DNA from 4 places in the Enterobacter sp. TMH.L2 genome. Region 1 is predicted to be linked to each of the others. Evidence: riboswitches for the same ligand, from Rfam matches in the RefSeq annotation. Region 1 holds a riboswitch; each other region holds the start of a gene.

Evidence for each region. Region 1 has a riboswitch for thiamine pyrophosphate ahead of thiB (thiamine ABC transporter substrate binding subunit). Riboswitches for the same ligand answer to the same signal wherever they lie in the genome.
Region 2: it holds a riboswitch for thiamine pyrophosphate, as region 1 does, so the genes downstream of both, tenA (thiaminase II) here and thiB (thiamine ABC transporter substrate binding subunit) in region 1, are expected to answer to the same signal.
Region 3: it holds a riboswitch for thiamine pyrophosphate, as region 1 does, so the genes downstream of both, thiC (phosphomethylpyrimidine synthase ThiC) here and thiB (thiamine ABC transporter substrate binding subunit) in region 1, are expected to answer to the same signal.
Region 4: it holds a riboswitch for thiamine pyrophosphate, as region 1 does, so the genes downstream of both, thiM (hydroxyethylthiazole kinase) here and thiB (thiamine ABC transporter substrate binding subunit) in region 1, are expected to answer to the same signal.

The regions. Positions count from the first base shown of each region.
Region 1 covers NZ_CP193791.1:3,920,115-3,924,397, reverse strand. The annotation lists gene thiQ (thiamine ABC transporter ATP-binding protein ThiQ) at 1-186, opposite strand, end outside; gene thiP (thiamine/thiamine pyrophosphate ABC transporter permease ThiP) at 170-1,780, opposite strand; gene thiB (thiamine ABC transporter substrate binding subunit) at 1,756-2,739, opposite strand; TPP riboswitch at 2,771-2,872, opposite strand; gene sgrR (HTH-type transcriptional regulator SgrR) at 2,922-4,283, opposite strand, start outside.
Region 2 covers NZ_CP193791.1:1,711,557-1,715,839, forward strand. The annotation lists gene ACREYP_RS08150 (ABC transporter permease) at 1-719, opposite strand, end outside; gene ACREYP_RS08155 (ABC transporter ATP-binding protein) at 716-1,456, opposite strand; gene tenA (thiaminase II) at 1,453-2,133, opposite strand; TPP riboswitch at 2,193-2,294, opposite strand; gene ACREYP_RS08165 (LLM class flavin-dependent oxidoreductase) at 2,458-3,480, shown strand; gene ACREYP_RS08170 (DUF1349 domain-containing protein) at 3,505-4,080, shown strand; gene ACREYP_RS08175 (MerR family transcriptional regulator) at 4,273-4,283, shown strand, end outside.
Region 3 covers NZ_CP193791.1:4,403,662-4,407,944, reverse strand. The annotation lists gene thiE (thiamine phosphate synthase) at 1-571, opposite strand, end outside; gene thiC (phosphomethylpyrimidine synthase ThiC) at 571-2,472, opposite strand; TPP riboswitch at 2,562-2,672, opposite strand; gene ACREYP_RS21085 (Rsd/AlgQ family anti-sigma factor) at 2,723-3,226, opposite strand; gene nudC (NAD(+) diphosphatase) at 3,325-4,098, shown strand; gene hemE (uroporphyrinogen decarboxylase) at 4,134-4,283, shown strand, end outside.
Region 4 covers NZ_CP193791.1:1,570,358-1,574,640, forward strand. The annotation lists gene ACREYP_RS07495 (DUF943 family protein) at 52-441, opposite strand; gene ACREYP_RS07500 (DUF3289 family protein) at 441-1,286, opposite strand; TPP riboswitch at 2,144-2,240, shown strand; gene thiM (hydroxyethylthiazole kinase) at 2,279-3,067, shown strand; gene thiD (bifunctional hydroxymethylpyrimidine kinase/phosphomethylpyrimidine kinase) at 3,064-3,864, shown strand; gene ACREYP_RS07515 (GntR family transcriptional regulator) at 3,951-4,283, shown strand, end outside.

The sequences.
Region 1 (4,283 bases):
ATCCACGCCGTCGATGACGATGCTGCCGCTGGCAGGCGCCAGGAACCCGGCGACCAGGCTCAGTAACGTACTTTTCCCCGCCCCGCTTGGCCCCAGGATGGCGATTCGTTCCCCCGCCGCAACCTTCAGGGAAAAGCGCATGGGTAAGTGCTGATACAGCCAGGTTACATCAGTCAGAGTTAGCATCTTGCCCCGGAAGTTTTTCAATCAAGGTAAACAGCAGAAAACAAAGCAGCAGCAGGAGCAGCGCTGTGACTGCGCCGTCCTGGCTGCGGTAAGAGCCGATCTGCTGATACAGCCAGAAGGGCAGCGTGCGGAAATCTTCATTACCGAACAGCGCCACCACGCCGAAATCGCCAATCGACAGGACGCAGGCAAAGGCCAGCGCCTGGGCTATTGGGCGTTTCAGCGCTTTTAACTCAATAAATCGCAGGCGATTAAAGCCGCTGATATCCAGCGACTGGCAAAGCTGAGAGTAGCGTTCCGCCACGTCTCGCATGGGGTTTTCGAGCACCTTTAAAGCGTAAGGAATCGCCATCAGCGCATTGGTAAAAATAACAATGCCGTCGGCGGATTGCGGCAGGCCCACGGTATTGTTTAGCAGCAAGAAGAAGCCGGTGGCGAGGACGATGCCCGGCATCGCCAGAATCAACATACCGCTAAGTTCAATGGCCTGCCCGGCGAAGCGTTGGTTACGCAGCCGAAGTTCACGCGAACTCCAAAGCAGCATCAGCGTCAGCGTCACGCTGACAAGCCCGGCGGCAATGGCAATTCTCAGTGAAGTCCAGAGCGCGTTCCAGAGCGCTGGCTGCCGCAGCACGCTGCCCATGCTGCCGTTAATCCCATCGACCATCACCGCTAGCAGCGGTGGGAGAAGCAGCAGCAGGGCGAGCACAATAAGCAGGCCATCACTAAGTTTTCGGCGCAGAGAATCCTGTGGATCGCGCCAGCCCTGAAGCTGGCTGACGCCGACGGGAATCGCCTTGCTTAACTTCTGACTCAATAACACCAGGCCAAGGCAGCACGCCATTTGCAGCAGAGCCAGCAATGCCGCTTTGGCGGGATCGTAGTCGTAGCTTAATGCCTGAAAAATGGCCAGCTCGATGGTGGTTGCCTGCGGGCCGCCGCCCAGAGAAAGCACGGTGGCGAAGCTGGCGAAGCAAAGCATAAAAATCAGGGCGCCAACCGGGAGTAGCTGGCGGCGCAGCCAGGGCCACTCGACGAAACGGAAGAAATGCCAGCCCTGCATCCCCAGCTGTGCCGCCAGCTGACGCTGTTCCGAAGGGATATTGTTCAGCGCCTGCAGCAGAAGACGAGTCGCCATCGGCATATTAAAGAAGACGTGCGCCAGCAGAATGCCCTGCAGGCCATAAGGGGAAAAGTGCCATTCAACGTCCAGCCAGCCGCAGAGCGTGGCCAGCCAGCCTTCTCGCCCATAAACGGAAAGAATACCAAAAACGGCGACCAGCACAGGTAGCACCAGCGTCATGGCGCACAGCCTCAGCAGCGCCAGTCGGCCAGGAAAGCGGCGGCGGTAGAGCGCGCGGGCTAAAAAGATGGCCGGGAAAACGGAAAGTGCGGCGGAAAGAAAGGCCTGCCAGAAGGAAAAGCGCAGGACGTGCCAAAGATAGTCGTCCCGCAATATGGCAAAGACATCCGTCTGCGGAGCGTTAAGCCACAGCGCCAGAAAAGCCGCCAGGGCTACCGCCACGACCAGCGTTGCGGCAAAGAGCCCTGGATACAGCCAGCCTGGTATTAGCGGCTGACGGCGCGTTGCCATTCATTGATCCATTCTGCGCGCTGGGTGGCCACCTGCTGAGGGAGAAATTCCAGCGTGGTTTGCGGCTTCACCAGGCTGTCGAAGCCCGCAGGTAATGCCACGTTGGTCACCGGATACATCCAGTTGCCGGTAGCAATGGTGTTCTGGAAACCTGACGTGGTGATGAATTTGATAAATTTCTCGGCGAGTTCAGGCTGCTTGCTGTTCGCCAGCCGGCCTGCAATTTCAACCTGCAGGTAATGTCCTTCGCTAAAGTCCGCGGCGGCGTAGTTGTCTTTCTTCTCTTCGATGATGTGGTAGGCCGGGGAGGTGGTGTAGCTCAGTACCAGGTCGGCTTCCCCTTTCAGGAACAAGCCGTAAGCTTCGCTCCAGCCTTTGGTGACGGTGACGGTTTTTTTCGCCAGCTTTTGCCAGGCTTCCGGGGCTTTGTCGCCGTACACTTTTTGCATCCACAGCAGCAGGCCAAGCCCTGGAGTGCTGGTGCGCGGATCTTCGTAAATGACCTTCCATTTTTGATCGCTTTCAACCAGCTCTTTCAGGCTTTTTGGCGGGGTTTTTAGCTTGTTCTTGTCGTATACAAAAGCAAAGTAGCCGTAATCGTAAGGCACGAAGGTGCTGTTCTTCCAGCCGCCTGGCACCTGAAGGACGCCGCTTTCAATATTAGAAGGCGCAAACAGTTTGGTTTGCGTGGCGGCCTCTACCAGGTTGTTGTCCAGCCCCAGCACGACATCCGCTTTGCTGTTCTTGCCTTCCATGCGCACGCGGTTCAGCAGAGAAACGCCGTCTTCCAGTGCCACAAATTTCAGCTCGCAGTTACAGTCGGCCTCAAAGGCTTTTTTCACCGCCGGGCCAGGGCCCCAGTCGGCGGCGAACGAGTCGTAGGTGTAAACGGTTAATACAGGTTTAGCGAAAACGGGCATGGCGGCCAGCGCCAGCAGCGGCAGAAATTTTTTGAACACTTTGCACCTCAGTAAAAGGGGGCAAAGGAATTGAGTTGAGTGTCTCAAATCCCTTCGCCGGCGTTATCCGGATCAGGTTCGACGGGTATTATCTCAGCGCGGACAAACTGTCCTGGCACCCCGTTGAGCAGGGAGGATTCTACTGATTTCCTTTGGGTTACGGAAGTCATGTTACGAAAGCGTTATGGGCCCGGTGGGGCAAACCAGGCTGATTTGAAATCAAACCAGCCTAGCGTGTTCATCCTCACCCCACGCATACTGCGCTGGCCTTCAATGCGCAACCAGTGGTGAATCAATGGGATAACGTCATTGCGCTCCAGCATTTGCTTGCACCACTCAGGCAGGGCCAGCGTTTTGCTGTGCCAGCGACGGGCATCGCCCTGCCAGTCGCCAGGGATGCATTTTTGAATCAGCGGGACTTCGTAAAGCTGGGCAAACAGAGAGTATTCCAGCGGCATGGTGAAGTTCACGCTGTTCAGCCAGATGTCGCTTTCGGCCTCGCCCTGATGCCACTCAGCATAGTCTATCTCCTGCACAACCAGCTTCACGCCCTGCTCTGCCAGTAATTCGGTCATGATGCTACTGATCACCCGGTGCTCTACGTGGTCGCGGTAGTAGGTGAGCGTTATGCTCTCCAGGCCGGCAGGTTTAGGGAGCAACGGCCCGGGCCTCGAATGGTGCCAGCGGGGGAGCAAACCATAAGCCGGGAACCAGTACTGCTGATACTGCTCTGTAGCGCGGTAGATAAGGTTAACCGGGGAGAGAATATGCCCAATCCACTGGCGCACGCTTTCGTCAACGCCAAGGCTGGATCGGCTGTCGAACAGCAGATAGTAGCAACCTTCTTCCGGGCGGCTTTCCACGGCTTTTTCGCTGTCCGGCATGCCCTGGAGCTGCACGCCGCAGCTGGACTCCTCGCCAACTTCCGGTAGTACCCAAAAGTTGACCTCGTCAATGAGTGCCCGGAAGCCAAAGTAATCATCAAAGGCGTGGATCTTCAGCTGGTTGCGGTTGTTCCGAGCCACGGAATAGGGGCCCGTGCCGATGGGCTGGCTGGCGAAATTTGTCATCGTTGTCCATTCGCGCGGCAGGATCATGGCGTTCACGCTGCCCAACAGCCACGGCAGCCAGTCATCCGGCTGACTAAGGTGGATATCCAGTGTCCAGATAGTCGGCGAGGTGATTTGCGTGATATGGGTAAAAAGCGGCAGGGCGTTGATGCGCTGCAGGGAAGAGATGATATCGAGCATGTCCAGCTCGCGACCGTGATGGAAATGGATGCCTGGGCGCAGGAAGAAGCGCCAGCGTAAAGGGGAAATTTGCTGCCAGTGGTGAGCAATGTCCGCTTCGAGTTCCCCATTTTCCTCATTTATTCGCGTCAGGCCGCTAAAAATCTGGCGGGCGATGTGGGTTTCGGAGCGCCTAAGCGCCGAGCCGGGCAGCAGATTTAGCAGCGGGCGATAGTAAAGGACACGCAGAATGTGTCGACCCTGGCGAAAGCTGCGGCCAAGATGAGAAATCAGCATCTGGCGGACAGCGGCTTT
Region 2 (4,283 bases), 2.2 Mb from region 1:
ACCGCCAGCCAAAGCAGAACGGTCATCAGGACTAAAATAAACAGCGCGGCAAAGCAGACGTCGGTTTGCATGCGGGCGTTGGCGTTCAGCATGACGTAGCCCAGCCCTTCGGCAGAGCCCACCCATTCGCCAATAATTGCCCCGATGGGGGCGACGGCGGCGGCCATGCGCAGCCCCGAGCCAAAAGCAGGCAGCGCCGCCATCAGCCGGACGTGCCTCAGCTGCGCCCAGCGTGAAGCCCCCATCGTGCGGGCCAGATCCAGATAGTCGTTATTCACCCGGCGCAGTCCGTCAAAGAACGACGACACCACCGGGAAGAAAATCACCAGCACCGCCATCGCCACTTTGGCGCTCATGCCAAAGCCGAACCACAGCACCAGCAGCGGTGCGAGGGCAAACACCGGGATTGCCTGACTGGTGAGTACCAGCGGCATCAGCCAGCGCTGGAGGCGGGGGGAAAACATCATGCCCAGCGCCAGGCCTGCACCGAGGAGTACGCCCAGAATTAGCCCGCTGATAATCTCTGAAGCGGTGACCAGCGTGTGCCAGGCGAGATAATCGCGGCCATCCCATAACGCCAGTGCCACCGAAGCGGGAGAGGGCAAAAGAAAGGCGGGAATATTGCCGAGGGTAAGCAGATACCAAAGTAGCAGCAGCCCGGCAAAGACGGTCAGCCCGCGGCGCAGGCGTGTAGCAGGGGTGTCTGAAGTCAGCTTCATTCGGCGGCCCTGATCAACTGTTGCAGCAGCCCGGCCTGGCTTTGGAGTAGATCTACATCGTCCGGCGCGCGGGGCGGCTGCCCGGCAATAACATGCGTATCGTCGATGCCCTCAGGCCAGCGGGAGAGCACCAGCAGGCGGTGGCTGAGCCGACAGGCTTCCATCGGATCGTGAGTGATCAGCAGCACGGTATTTTTTGCCAGCAGCCTGGCCGCCAGGTCCTGAATGGCCGTGCGGGTGATGGCATCCAGCGCCGAAAACGGCTCATCCATCAGCACTATCGGGCGCTTTTCGTAAAGCGTTCTGGCGATGGCGGCACGTTGCCTCATCCCGCCCGATAGCGAAGCTGGCAGGGCTTTGGCATAGCCAGCCAGCCCGACCTGCTCAATCAAATGTTCCGTCCATTGTCTGTCGACCGCCTCACCACGCAGGCGAGCTCCGAGGGCCACGTTCTGCTCAATGCTGAGCCACGGGTAGAGCAAATCTTTCTGCCCCATCCAGGCGATACGCCCGGCAACCGGCAGACCGTCGCTGCAGGTCACGCTTCCGCCACTGGCCTGCGCCAGCCCGGCGATAATCTTTAGCAGGCTGGTTTTACCGGCCCCGCTCGCGCCCAGCAGGGCAACGAAGCTGCTGCCGGGAATATCAAAATTCAGCCGCTCAAAAATGGTCTGCTGGCCAAAGCGCAGGCTGAGATCGCGCACCTGAATGCCCGGCGAAGTCGCGCTGTCGGTCATGAGGCATTCAGCCCCATCTGCCAGAACGCGGATTCAAGCTGCGTCGCGGTGGTAAAAATCTGTGATAGCTCTGAGAAACGGCTTTCCGCGCCACGCTGGTGGCCTACGTTTTCGAGCAACTGCACAGCGGCCCGCACGCCGGTGAGGTAGCCTTCATCGCCATAGTTACGGATCCAGTTCGCGTAGGGATTGCCTGCCATCACCGTGTCGGAGCTATGCAGCAGGCCAAGGCCGATTTCTGCATATCCGGCCACGCAGGGCAGCAGCGCAGCCAGCAGATCGAGCGCGTCGCCTGAATGGCCAATATCCAGCACGTAACGGGTGTAATTCATGGTTTCTGGCGCTTCCGCCTCGGCCACTATTTGCGCTTCGTCCAGGCCCCAGCTTCGACAGTAAGCCACATGGAGCGGCAGCTCGGAGACAATGGCATTCAGCGATGCGGTCGCGGTGCGCATTTCCGGCAGCGTGCGAAGCTTGCTGACCAGCAGGGCGTAGGCGCGGGCAAAATGAATCAGGAAAAGATAATCCTGGGTCAGATAGCGCTTAAATGCGGCTTCAGGCAGCGTGCCGACAGCAAGCTGCTGCAGAAAAGGGTGATCGACGTAATCCTGCCAGTGCTGGCCGGCCTGCTCGCGCAGTCGTCCGTAAAGACCGTTTTCGAAAAGTGGGGTGTACATGGGACCTCCTGGGTAAGTGGAGATCCGGGCGCGCAGAGGTATGAACAGACAATAACAGAGCTGTGATTGCCGACCGTCCCTTCGCTGGCATGACCCAGATCAGGTTCAAAGGGTTCGGCTTACGCCATCTCAGCCCATACAGGACACCCCTCGGAGGTGCCTGTTATACGACATTTACTTTTTGATTACAATCGCCGGGCGCTGTGTCTGATCTTGCTGAAAGCGACGATCCGTTTAGTGCGGTATCGCAATATTTTGCTGGCACACGGGGCGGGAATTTTGTCACTGTAGGCCGGTTACCTACGAGTCTAAGGATGATATCCGATGAAAAAGATTGGCTTTCTCTCTTTTGGCCACTGGTCGCCTGCCGCCCAGTCCGGCACGCGCTCTGCGGCGGATACGCTGCTGCAGTCCATCGATCTTGCCGTTGCTGCAGAAGAGCTTGGCGCGGACGGCGCTTACTTCCGCGTGCACCATTTTGCTCGTCAGCTAAGCTCGCCTTTCCCGCTGCTGGCGGCCATTGGGGCAAAAACTAAACGTATTGAAATCGGCACCGGCGTGATCGATATGCGCTATGAAAACCCGCTTTACATGGTGGAGGATGCGGGCGCCGCGGACTTGATTGCCGGGGGCCGCCTGCAGCTTGGAATCAGCCGTGGCTCGCCGGAGCAGGTGATCGACGGCTGGCGCTATTTTGGCTATGTGCCGGGCGAAGGAGAGACCGAAGCCGATATGGCGCGCCGTCATACCGAAGTGTTCCTCGAGGCGCTGAAAGGGGACGGTTTTGCCGAACCTAACCCGCAGCCGATGTTTCCTAATCCGCCGGGGTTGCTGCGTCTGGAGCCGTTTTCTGCCGGGCTACGGGAGCGAATCTGGTGGGGAGCCAGCTCCAACGCGACCTCGGAGTGGGCCGCGAAGTTAGGGATGAACCTGCAAAGCTCCACGCTGAAAACCGATGAATCCGGCGAGCCGTTTCATATCCAGCAGGCGAAGCAAATCCGTGCTTATCGGGCCGCGTGGAAAGAGGCGGGCCATACGCGTGAGCCGCGCGTTTCCGTCAGCCGCAGCATCTTCGCGTTAATGGACCAGCGCGACCGCAACTACTTCGGCGGCAGCGGCAAAGAAGGCGATCAGGTTGGCTACATCGAGCCACAAACCCGGGCCATTTTCGGCCGCAGCTATGCCGCTGAACCGGAACTGCTCATTAAGCAACTGGCGCAGGATGAAGCGATTGCTGAAGCCGACACGCTGCTGTTAACCGTGCCAAACCAGCTGGGCGTGGATTATAACGCGCACGTCATCGAATCTATTCTGAAGCACGTTGCACCAGAGTTGGGCTGGCGCTAAATAAAACAGGGAAAAGGTCATGCTATGAGCGAGGATTTTTACTGGATTAATGAGCCAAAAGTCTGGCAAGAAGGCGACGGCGGGCTGACGGTTGTCACCGATGAACAAACCGACTTCTGGCGCAAAACATGGTACGGGTTTGAGCGTTTCTCCGGCCATTTTTATGGCTGCAACGTGCGGGGGGATTTTACTTTCCAGGTGAAGGTCAAAGCTGAATTTAGCGCACTCTACGACCAGGCCGGCATCATGTTGATGGGGGATGAATCCCACTGGCTAAAAGCGGGCATCGAGTTTAACGACGACGCGCCTGCCATTGGCAGCGTGCTGACGCAGGGCCATTCCGACTGGGCAACCGGCGTCTTTCCCGGTCAAGCAAATCTGTTCTGGATGCGCCTGACCCGAAAAGGGGACAGCCTGCGGCTGCAGTATTCCGTTGACGGCAAAAGCTGGCCGCTGCTGAGACTGGCGCATTTCCCCGGATTCGACGCATGCAGGGTAGGCGTGATGTGCTGCACCCCGCAGCGTGGCGGGCTGGCGGTGAACTTCGAAGAAATGATGCTGAGTGCCGCGCTGGATAAAGGACTGCACGATTTAAGTTAATCAGCCGTTTAGTCGGGCGGCGCCCCGCCAGACATTTGCCAGGCAGGGTTTCTCCTGGCGGGGACAAAGCCGGTAAAGGGGCAAATGTTTTTCCGTTGGGCATTGAAAATAAAGTGCAAACGCTTCGCGCTTCATTCAGCCCGGTATAATTCGTAGTATATTGTGAGTATTGATGGTTATCAGGTGCTCTTCATGTCTTACTC
Region 3 (4,283 bases), 480 kb from region 1:
GTGTAATGGCGCTGACGACGGCGACGCTGCCCACGCCGGTGGCTAAGACGGCAGGTACGCGATCGATGGTTATTCCGCCGATGGCGACGGTGGAGTAATCACCCAGCGTCTGAATATGTTCTGCCAGCTTATTCAGCCCTTGAGGGGAAGAGGGCATCTGCTTGGTTTGGGTAGGGAAGACATGGCCCAGCGCGATGTAGGACGGGTTTGCGCTTAAGGCGCGATCCATTTCCATGTTGTCGTGGGTTGAAAGCCCCAGACGCAGTCCGGCTTCGCTTATCGCCGCCAGGTTGGCGACATCCATATCTTCCTGGCCGAGGTGTACGCCGTAGGCACCGTGTTGGATGGCCAGTCGCCAGTAATCGTTAATGAACAGGCGAGCGTTGTAGCGTTCGCCCAGCGCAATGGCTGCGATGACGTCGGCTTCAACGTCTGCATCGCGTTTGTCTTTAATGCGGAGCTGGATAGTCTTGACGCCAGCCCCGAGGAGACGTTCGATCCATTCCACGCTGTCGACGACCGGATAAAGGCCCAGTCGGCGTGAGGTGGCAGGGAAAGTGAGTCTGGACATTATGCTTCCTCTTGTCTGAGATAAATTTCGCCGCCCCGGGCGCGAAAGTGCTGGGACATATCTTCCATGCCAGCATCTCTCGCCTGTTTTGCGGCGTAATCGCGCACTTCCTGGGTGATTTTCATGGAGCAAAACTTAGGGCCGCACATGGAACAGAAATGCGCGACTTTGCCGGATTCCTGCGGCAACGTTTCATCGTGGTAAGCGCGGGCGGTGAAGGGGTCGAGCGCCAGGTTGAATTGGTCTTCCCAGCGGAATTCAAAGCGTGCTTTGGACATCGCGTTGTCGCGTATTTGTGCGCCGGGATGCCCTTTGGCCAGGTCCGCAGCGTGAGCGGCAATTTTGTAGGTAATTAGTCCCTGCTTAACATCCTCTTTGTTCGGCAGGCCGAGGTGCTCCTTCGGGGTGACGTAGCAAAGCATCGCGCAGCCAAACCAGCCGATCATGGCGGCGCCAATGCCGGAGGTGAAGTGGTCATAGCCTGGTGCGATGTCGGTTGTGAGCGGGCCAAGGGTATAGAAAGGCGCTTCGTGACAATGCTCCAGTTCTTCGGTCATGTTGCGGCGAATCATCTGCATCGGCACATGCCCCGGGCCTTCAATCATCACCTGGACGTCGTAATCCCAGGCAATTTTGGTCAGCTCGCCCAGCGTATGCAGTTCGGCAAACTGCGCTTCGTCGTTGGCATCCTGAATGGAGCCCGGGCGTAAGCCATCGCCCAGGGAAAGGGAAACGTCATAGGCGGCGCAAATTTCGCAGATTTCACGGAAGTGCTGATACAGGAAGTTTTCCTGATGATGGGACAGGCACCACTTCGCCATAATCGATCCGCCGCGCGATACGATCCCGGTCAGGCGCTGCGCGGTCATCGGGACATAGCGAAGCAGCACGCCCGCGTGAATGGTGAAGTAATCCACACCTTGCTCTGCCTGCTCCAGCAGCGTGTCGCGGAACATCTCCCAGCTCAGGTCTTCGGCGATACCGTTCGCCTTCTCCAGCGCCTGGTAGATGGGCACCGTGCCGATGGGCACCGGGCTGTTGCGCAGGATCCATTCCCGCGTTTCATGAATGTAGCGGCCGGTGGAGAGGTCCATCACCGTGTCTGCCCCCCAGCGAGTGGCCCACACCAGCTTCTCCACCTCCTCTTCAATAGAAGACGTGACCGCCGAGTTGCCGATATTGGCATTGACCTTCACCAGGAAATTGCGGCCGATAATCATCGGCTCTGATTCCGGGTGGTTGATATTGGCGGGAATAATCGCTCGCCCGGCGGCGACTTCATCGCGGACAAACTCCGGCGTGATGTTTTCCGGCAGGCGGGCCCCAAACCCTTCGCCGGGATGCTGGTGGCGCAGGACGGCATCGCGAATACGCTCGCGCCCCATATTTTCGCGAATGGCGATGAATTCCATCTCCGGGGTGACAAGGCCTTTGCGGGCGTAATGCAACTGGGTGACGCATTGCCCGGCTATTGCCCGGCGAGGTTTGGACTGAGTTTCAAAGCGCAACTCGTCCAGGCCGTCGTCGGCAAGACGCGCTTTTGTGTAAGCGGAGCTGCGGTCACCCAGCGTTTCGCTGTCGCCGCGGTCGTCGATCCAGGCGCTGCGTAGGGGATTTAGCCCGTTTAACACGTTTATGGCGATGTCGGGATCGCCATAGGGGCCAGAGGTATCGTAGACAGGAACCGCCTCGTTCGGCTGATATTGCGGGGCATCTTTGCTCCCGCCGGTGAGCGTTGGGCTGAGTTGGATTTCGCGCATCGGGATGCGGATATCTTCACGTGACCCGATCAGATAGATGCGTCGGGAGTTGGGGAAGGCGGTGCCTTCAAGCGTGTTGATGAAGTGTTGGGCGGCGGCGCGCTGTTCACGGCGGCCAGGTTTTTTTTCAGATGCAGACATAGCTCATTCCAGGTTTAGTCAGGATATGGCTTGTCAGGACAACGGAAGGAGTAATGGATATGGGCCGCCTGAAAACGGGTGTACCCAAAGACAGAATTACTCTTGTTCCCTTCGCAGGTTCTAACCTGATCAGGTTCCGCGGATCCCGAATTAACGGTCTCAGCCGGTGCATAACGCACTCGGCACTCCGACAAGAATGATCCCACCTTGCGGTGGGAAAGTTGTAAATTACTCGTTAATAGCTAACAACTCAAGCTGGACTTGCCAGCCCGGCAGGATCGCTGGCGCTGCCGTCGAGGTTGTTATCAATAGCCAGGAGGACTAGTTTATCTTCAAGGGTGAAGCGGGACTCCAGGCACTCGCCAATCTCTGACAGCGCCTGCTGGAATTCGACCCAGCTGTCGCGGTCGATGGCGTTTTCCAGATGGGAATCGTAGAGATCCATGATTTGCTGGGTGTTGGCTTCCAACTGAGGGTAGAGCTGGGCTGCGCTTAGCAGCGGGCTGCTGCCTTCCAGGTTGCTGATAATTCGCTCGTAGATACTGAAATGCCCGGAAGAGAGGTAATCCACCAGGCCGTGGCAAAAATTGTCTAACGCTTTTTCGTCGAGCGCGGTGTGCGATTCCTTGTTAGGCTTGATCCCGACCATGTTGTAATAGGCGACCAACAGGTGCTTACGGGCCTGCAGCCAATGGTCAACTAACTCATTACTACCACCAACGCGCTCAGTCAGATTGGCTAACTGGTTCAGCATGATTGAGACTCCGTGAGTTAAAAGATTGAACGCAAACTAACCCAAAAAAGTAAAAACTAATTGTTTATATCAGTGAACACGGGGATGTGCACCAGGTTATGGAACGTGTTATTCAAAACTTAGATCATGGTTGGTGGATAGTCAGCCATGAGCAAAAAATATGGTTGCCTCAGGGTGACTTACCTCACGGCAGCGCGGAAGAATTTCAACTCGTAGGCAGCCGCGCCCTGGATATCGGTGAGTGGGAAGGTGAGCCCGTCTGGCTGATTCGTGAAAACCGCCGCTCGGATATGGGCTCGCTGCGTCAGCTCCTGGATCGCGATGTGGGCCTGTTCCAGCTGGCCGGGCGAGGCGTTCAACTGGCCGAGTTTTATCGCTCGCATAAGTATTGCGGTTACTGCGGCCATGAAATGCACTTCAGCAAAAGCGAATGGGCAATGCTCTGCGGGCACTGCCGGGAACGCTATTACCCGCAAATTGCCCCCTGCATTATTGTCGCTATTCGTAAGGATGATCATATCCTGCTGGCTCAGCACACGCGCCACCGCAACGGCGTCTACACCGTGCTGGCCGGGTTTGTCGAAGTGGGTGAAACGCTGGAGCAGGCGGTGGCTCGCGAAGTTATGGAAGAGAGCAGTATTCAGGTGAAAAACCTGCGCTACGTGACTTCCCAGCCCTGGCCGTTCCCGCAGTCGCTGATGACCGCATTTATGGCGGATTATCACAGCGGTGAAATCAAGATTGACCCGAAGGAGCTGCTGGATGCGGGCTGGTATCGCTATGACCAACTGCCGCTGTTACCGCCGCCGGGCACCGTGGCGCGCCGCTTAATTGAAGATACCGTCGCCCTGTGTCGCGCGGACTATGAATGATAGACTGCGGCGATACAGCTAAAGGAAAGGTAAACATGACTGAACTGAAGAACGATCGTTACCTGCGCGCCCTGCAGCGCTTGCCGGTAGATGTCACCCCTGTGTGGATGATGCGCCAGGCAGGGCGTTATCTACCGGAATATAAGGCGACGCGCGCTCAGGCGGGTGACTTTATGTCGCTGTGC
Region 4 (4,283 bases), 2.3 Mb from region 1:
TGAAAGTGCAGTTACTCGCGGGCCGCTTGATGGCAGAAGGGCGTGGAGCGGCTAAAAGTCATAGCTTGTGCTGCCATCGCGTTCACGCCAGATCTGCATGATAATATTTTTATCAATACAGTTTTTAGGTGGCTTTACATCCTTAAAGCATAATCGATCTTCTTTTCCTTCTTCCTGATAACCATCACCGAAAGCAAACACAGAAATAAGAAATGGGCCAGCCTTACCAGAAGGGATATGATATTGCTCTCTAATCTGGTTCTGATTGCGTTCCCACCAATGAATTTTTGCCGACTCAGTGAACGGCAGTCTATCAACGAGGATTACGGCAGTACTTCCATTGTAATGAGCGCCCTTAATCATCGCATTTCTATTACCTAAGACGTAATAACCACCATAACCCAATAAGGTTACCAGGATCAGAATTGTAAATATACGCATCAGCGTTTTCCTTCTATGTCGATCACTGCTTCCATATTTGTTAAAAATGGTTTAAAGCCAAATCGACTAAATCGCTGTAATACAAACCATATTTTAAAAAACTGGAATTGGTTGAATTTTTTCTTTCTTATGTCATCAACATCTAGCCCAAAATGGTCTTGCCCTGTAAATTTAACTCTTGATTTCCAACCGGAATCGTTCACATCAAAACTTATTATATCTATTTTTGTTGCGTAAACATCATGAACGGTGATCCCCATTCCGTTGATCTTATCATGTATAGGTGAGTTGAACTTAGGAAGAATAGATATTTCAATTGCAGCTTCAAGGTCTTTCAACCTATCTTGAGGGAATCCTTTATTTTGATAATCAACAAGTAACCCAATAGATTTTCGCATGTAAGTTACTGTGTTTTTTGTAGAATAATTAGAGTGCAATTTATGGCTATATGCAGCATTTAAGTGCTCATCATTAAACGGCGTTCCAGATGAACGGTAAAAATGCCTTAGCATTTGATTAATCAAATATTTGTACGGACCTATACAAGAATACGGAAGAGATGTTTTTAGCATTTCTTCAAAAAGTAGTTTTGCACATTCTTGAATGCTTACAGTCCCGGAGTTATGCTTTCCACCGTATACGCCTGCAAATCTTGATTGGGGGTTATCGAACGCGGTAAGCCTGGTTAATGTGTAGGGGTCTACGACATTTGATACGTTTGTTAACCCAAACTCTCTTTTTAATCTGCCTTCTGACATATCGCCGTAACGCATATCATTAGCACTATAATCATTAAAAGGTTTAAGTGTAGTAAATACAGTTTTTGGAAATACAACATTAGCCATGTGGGGTGTTCCTTTCCCTTAAAAATATTAATAAAGATATAATAGCACTGGCGAAAATCTGTGCAATTATTTAGATGGTGAATGAATTTGTGCGGTTTATTGATTTTGAAAATGAAAAAGCACGATATAGCAGAGGGTTAAACAGTCGCCTCAGGACTGTTTCAGTAACGCAGCCAGCACGCCGACGATGCGGGCTTCAGGATCCTGCTCGCGTTTTGGCTGCGTTGCCGATCTGCGCATTGGCACGGCCCAGAGCTGGAGGTACTTTTTCCATCTTGGTGCTGACGATATTAATTTTCTTGAACCTAATATCGACGATCGGACACTGCCCGGTTTGCCCGTCATTTCGGGTAATCTCGACAAGGTTCATTATGGGTTCAGCGATGAATTCGGAGTGCATGTTATATTCCAGTTGATTGATAATGAAATTTTAAAAATTATTGATCAATAATAGAAATCAATAATAGAAATCAATAATAGAAATCAATAATAGAAATCAATAATAGAAATCAATAATAGAAATCAATAATAGAAATCAATAACTAAATAATTATCTATAAAAACGGTCAATGCATATAATTGATTTGATAATTTATTTTTAAGATTATTCTTGTAATTTCTGAGGCTAAACGGTTTTCTTCTTCACATTCAGATCTATGGATTTAAAAACAACAACGAAAACGACAACTGAACGAGGCTGGAGCAATCCGGTTTTTTTGTCGTTTGGCTGTGGGATACAGCGAGAGTCGCGATACCGCGCACATGCCGTTTTTGAGGGGGTTGCGGCTTTGGCTTTCCGCTGGCATGATCCAGAACAGGGATTAACGGGACGTTAATCGCAAGCTTTTGATTTTGATTTAAATGACTCGGGGTGCCCTTCTTTGTGAAGGCTGAGAAATACCCGTACCACCTGATCTGGATAATGCCAGCGTAGGGAAGTCAGATGCCTGTCCGGCGTCCCTTCTTTCACGCCGGACAGGAGCCTTACCGTTATGCAACCTGACCTGCTACCCGGCGCAACCGCCGCCTCTGTTTTACACCACCTCCGTCAGTATTCGCCGCTGGTTCACTGCATGACCAATGACGTAGTGCAAACCTTTACCGCTAACGTGCTGCTGGCGCTTGGGGCTGCCCCGGCGATGGTGATTGAAGCCGAAGAAGCGGCACAATTTAGCGGGCTTGCCAGCGCGCTGCTGATCAACATCGGCACCCTGACTTCAGAACGCGCGACGGCGATGCTGGCTGCTATTCACGCCGCCAATAGCGCCGAAACGCCGTGGGCACTAGACCCGGTCGCCGTGGGTGGTTTGGCTTTCCGCACGCGCTTCGCTCGCGAAATTATTCAACTGAAACCAGCCGCCATTCGCGGTAATGCGTCTGAAATCATGGCGTTGGCAGGGGAGCAGGCCGGAGGCCGTGGCGTAGACAGCACCGATGATGCACTTTCGGCGATCCCGGCGGCGCAAAAACTGGCGCGCGAAACCGGTGCAGTGGTTGCCGTAACCGGAGAAACTGATTACGTCACCGATGGCGAACGAACGTTTGCCGTGACCGGCGGGGGAGAACTCATGACGCGTGTGGTCGGCACCGGCTGCGCGCTTTCCGCCGTGGTTGCTGCGTGCTGTGCTTTACCGGGAGACAGGCTGGACAACGTCGCCAGCGCCTGCCGCTTTATGTCGCTTGCCGGCGAGCAGGCCATCGCCGCCAGCCGTGGGCCGGGCAGTTTTACCCCAGCCTTCCTCGACGCCCTTTATCTGCTTAACGCGGAGGGGCTGGCATGAAACGCATCAACGCATTAACTATTGCCGGAACCGATCCAAGCGGTGGCGCGGGGATCCAGGCCGATCTGAAAACTTTCTCCGCGCTCGGCGCTTACGGCACAAGCGTGATCACTGCGCTGGTGGCGCAGAATACCCGTGGCGTGCAGTCCGTTTATCGTATTGAGCCTGAGTTTGTGGCGGCGCAGCTGGATTCGGTATTGAGCGATGTGCGCATCGACACCACAAAAATTGGCATGCTGGCAGAGGCCGATATCGTTGAAGCCGTCGCAGAGCGACTGGCGTTCTATAAGGTACCAAACGTGGTGCTGGACACGGTGATGCTGGCGAAAAGCGGCGATCCGCTGCTGGCCCCGTCGGCGGTGGAAAGCTTACGTCGGAAGCTATTGCCGCATGTCGCGCTGATCACGCCCAATCTCCCTGAAGCGGCAGCGCTGCTGGATGCGCCCCACGCGCGCAGTGAAAAAGAGATGCGCGAACAGGGTGAAGCGCTGCTGGCAATGGGCTGCGAGGCTGTGCTGATGAAAGGCGGGCACCTCGACGACGCAGAAAGCCCGGACTGGCTATTTACTCGCCACGATGTCCAGCGCTTTACCGCGCCGCGCGTGCAAACAAAAAACACCCACGGCACCGGCTGCACTTTATCTGCCGCGCTGGCTGCGCTCCGCCCCCGCCATGACGACTGGGCGCAAACCGTGGCTGCCGCAAAAATCTGGTTGTCGAAGGCGCTGGCTCAGGCGGATTCGCTGGAGGTCGGGCACGGTATCGGCCCGGTACATCATTTTCACGAATGGTGGTAACTGTCGGTTAAGAGAGAAGTTTTTAGCCAGCGTAATACCAGTGGTACTATACTGGCTTCATCTTCCCTGCCGGACAATTGCGTACCATGGAACAGGCTCATCACCAGTTAGTTGAACAGCTCAAACAGCGCTTTTCCGCTCCGGATAACGCTCCTCTGTACCTCAGGTTTGCCGAAACGGTGAAAAACGCCGTGCGCGCGGGCCTGTTGCCGCAGGGCAATATCCTGCCGGGGGAGCGCGATCTCAGCCAGCTCACGGGTGTGTCACGCATTACCGTGCGCAAGGCGATGCAGGCGCTGGAAGATGACGGCGTGGTGACGCGTTCGCGCGGCTACGGGACGCAAATTAATGCGACGTTTGAGTATTCGCTGAAAGAGGCCAGGGGCTTTTCGCAGCAGGTTGTGCTTCGGGGTAAAAAG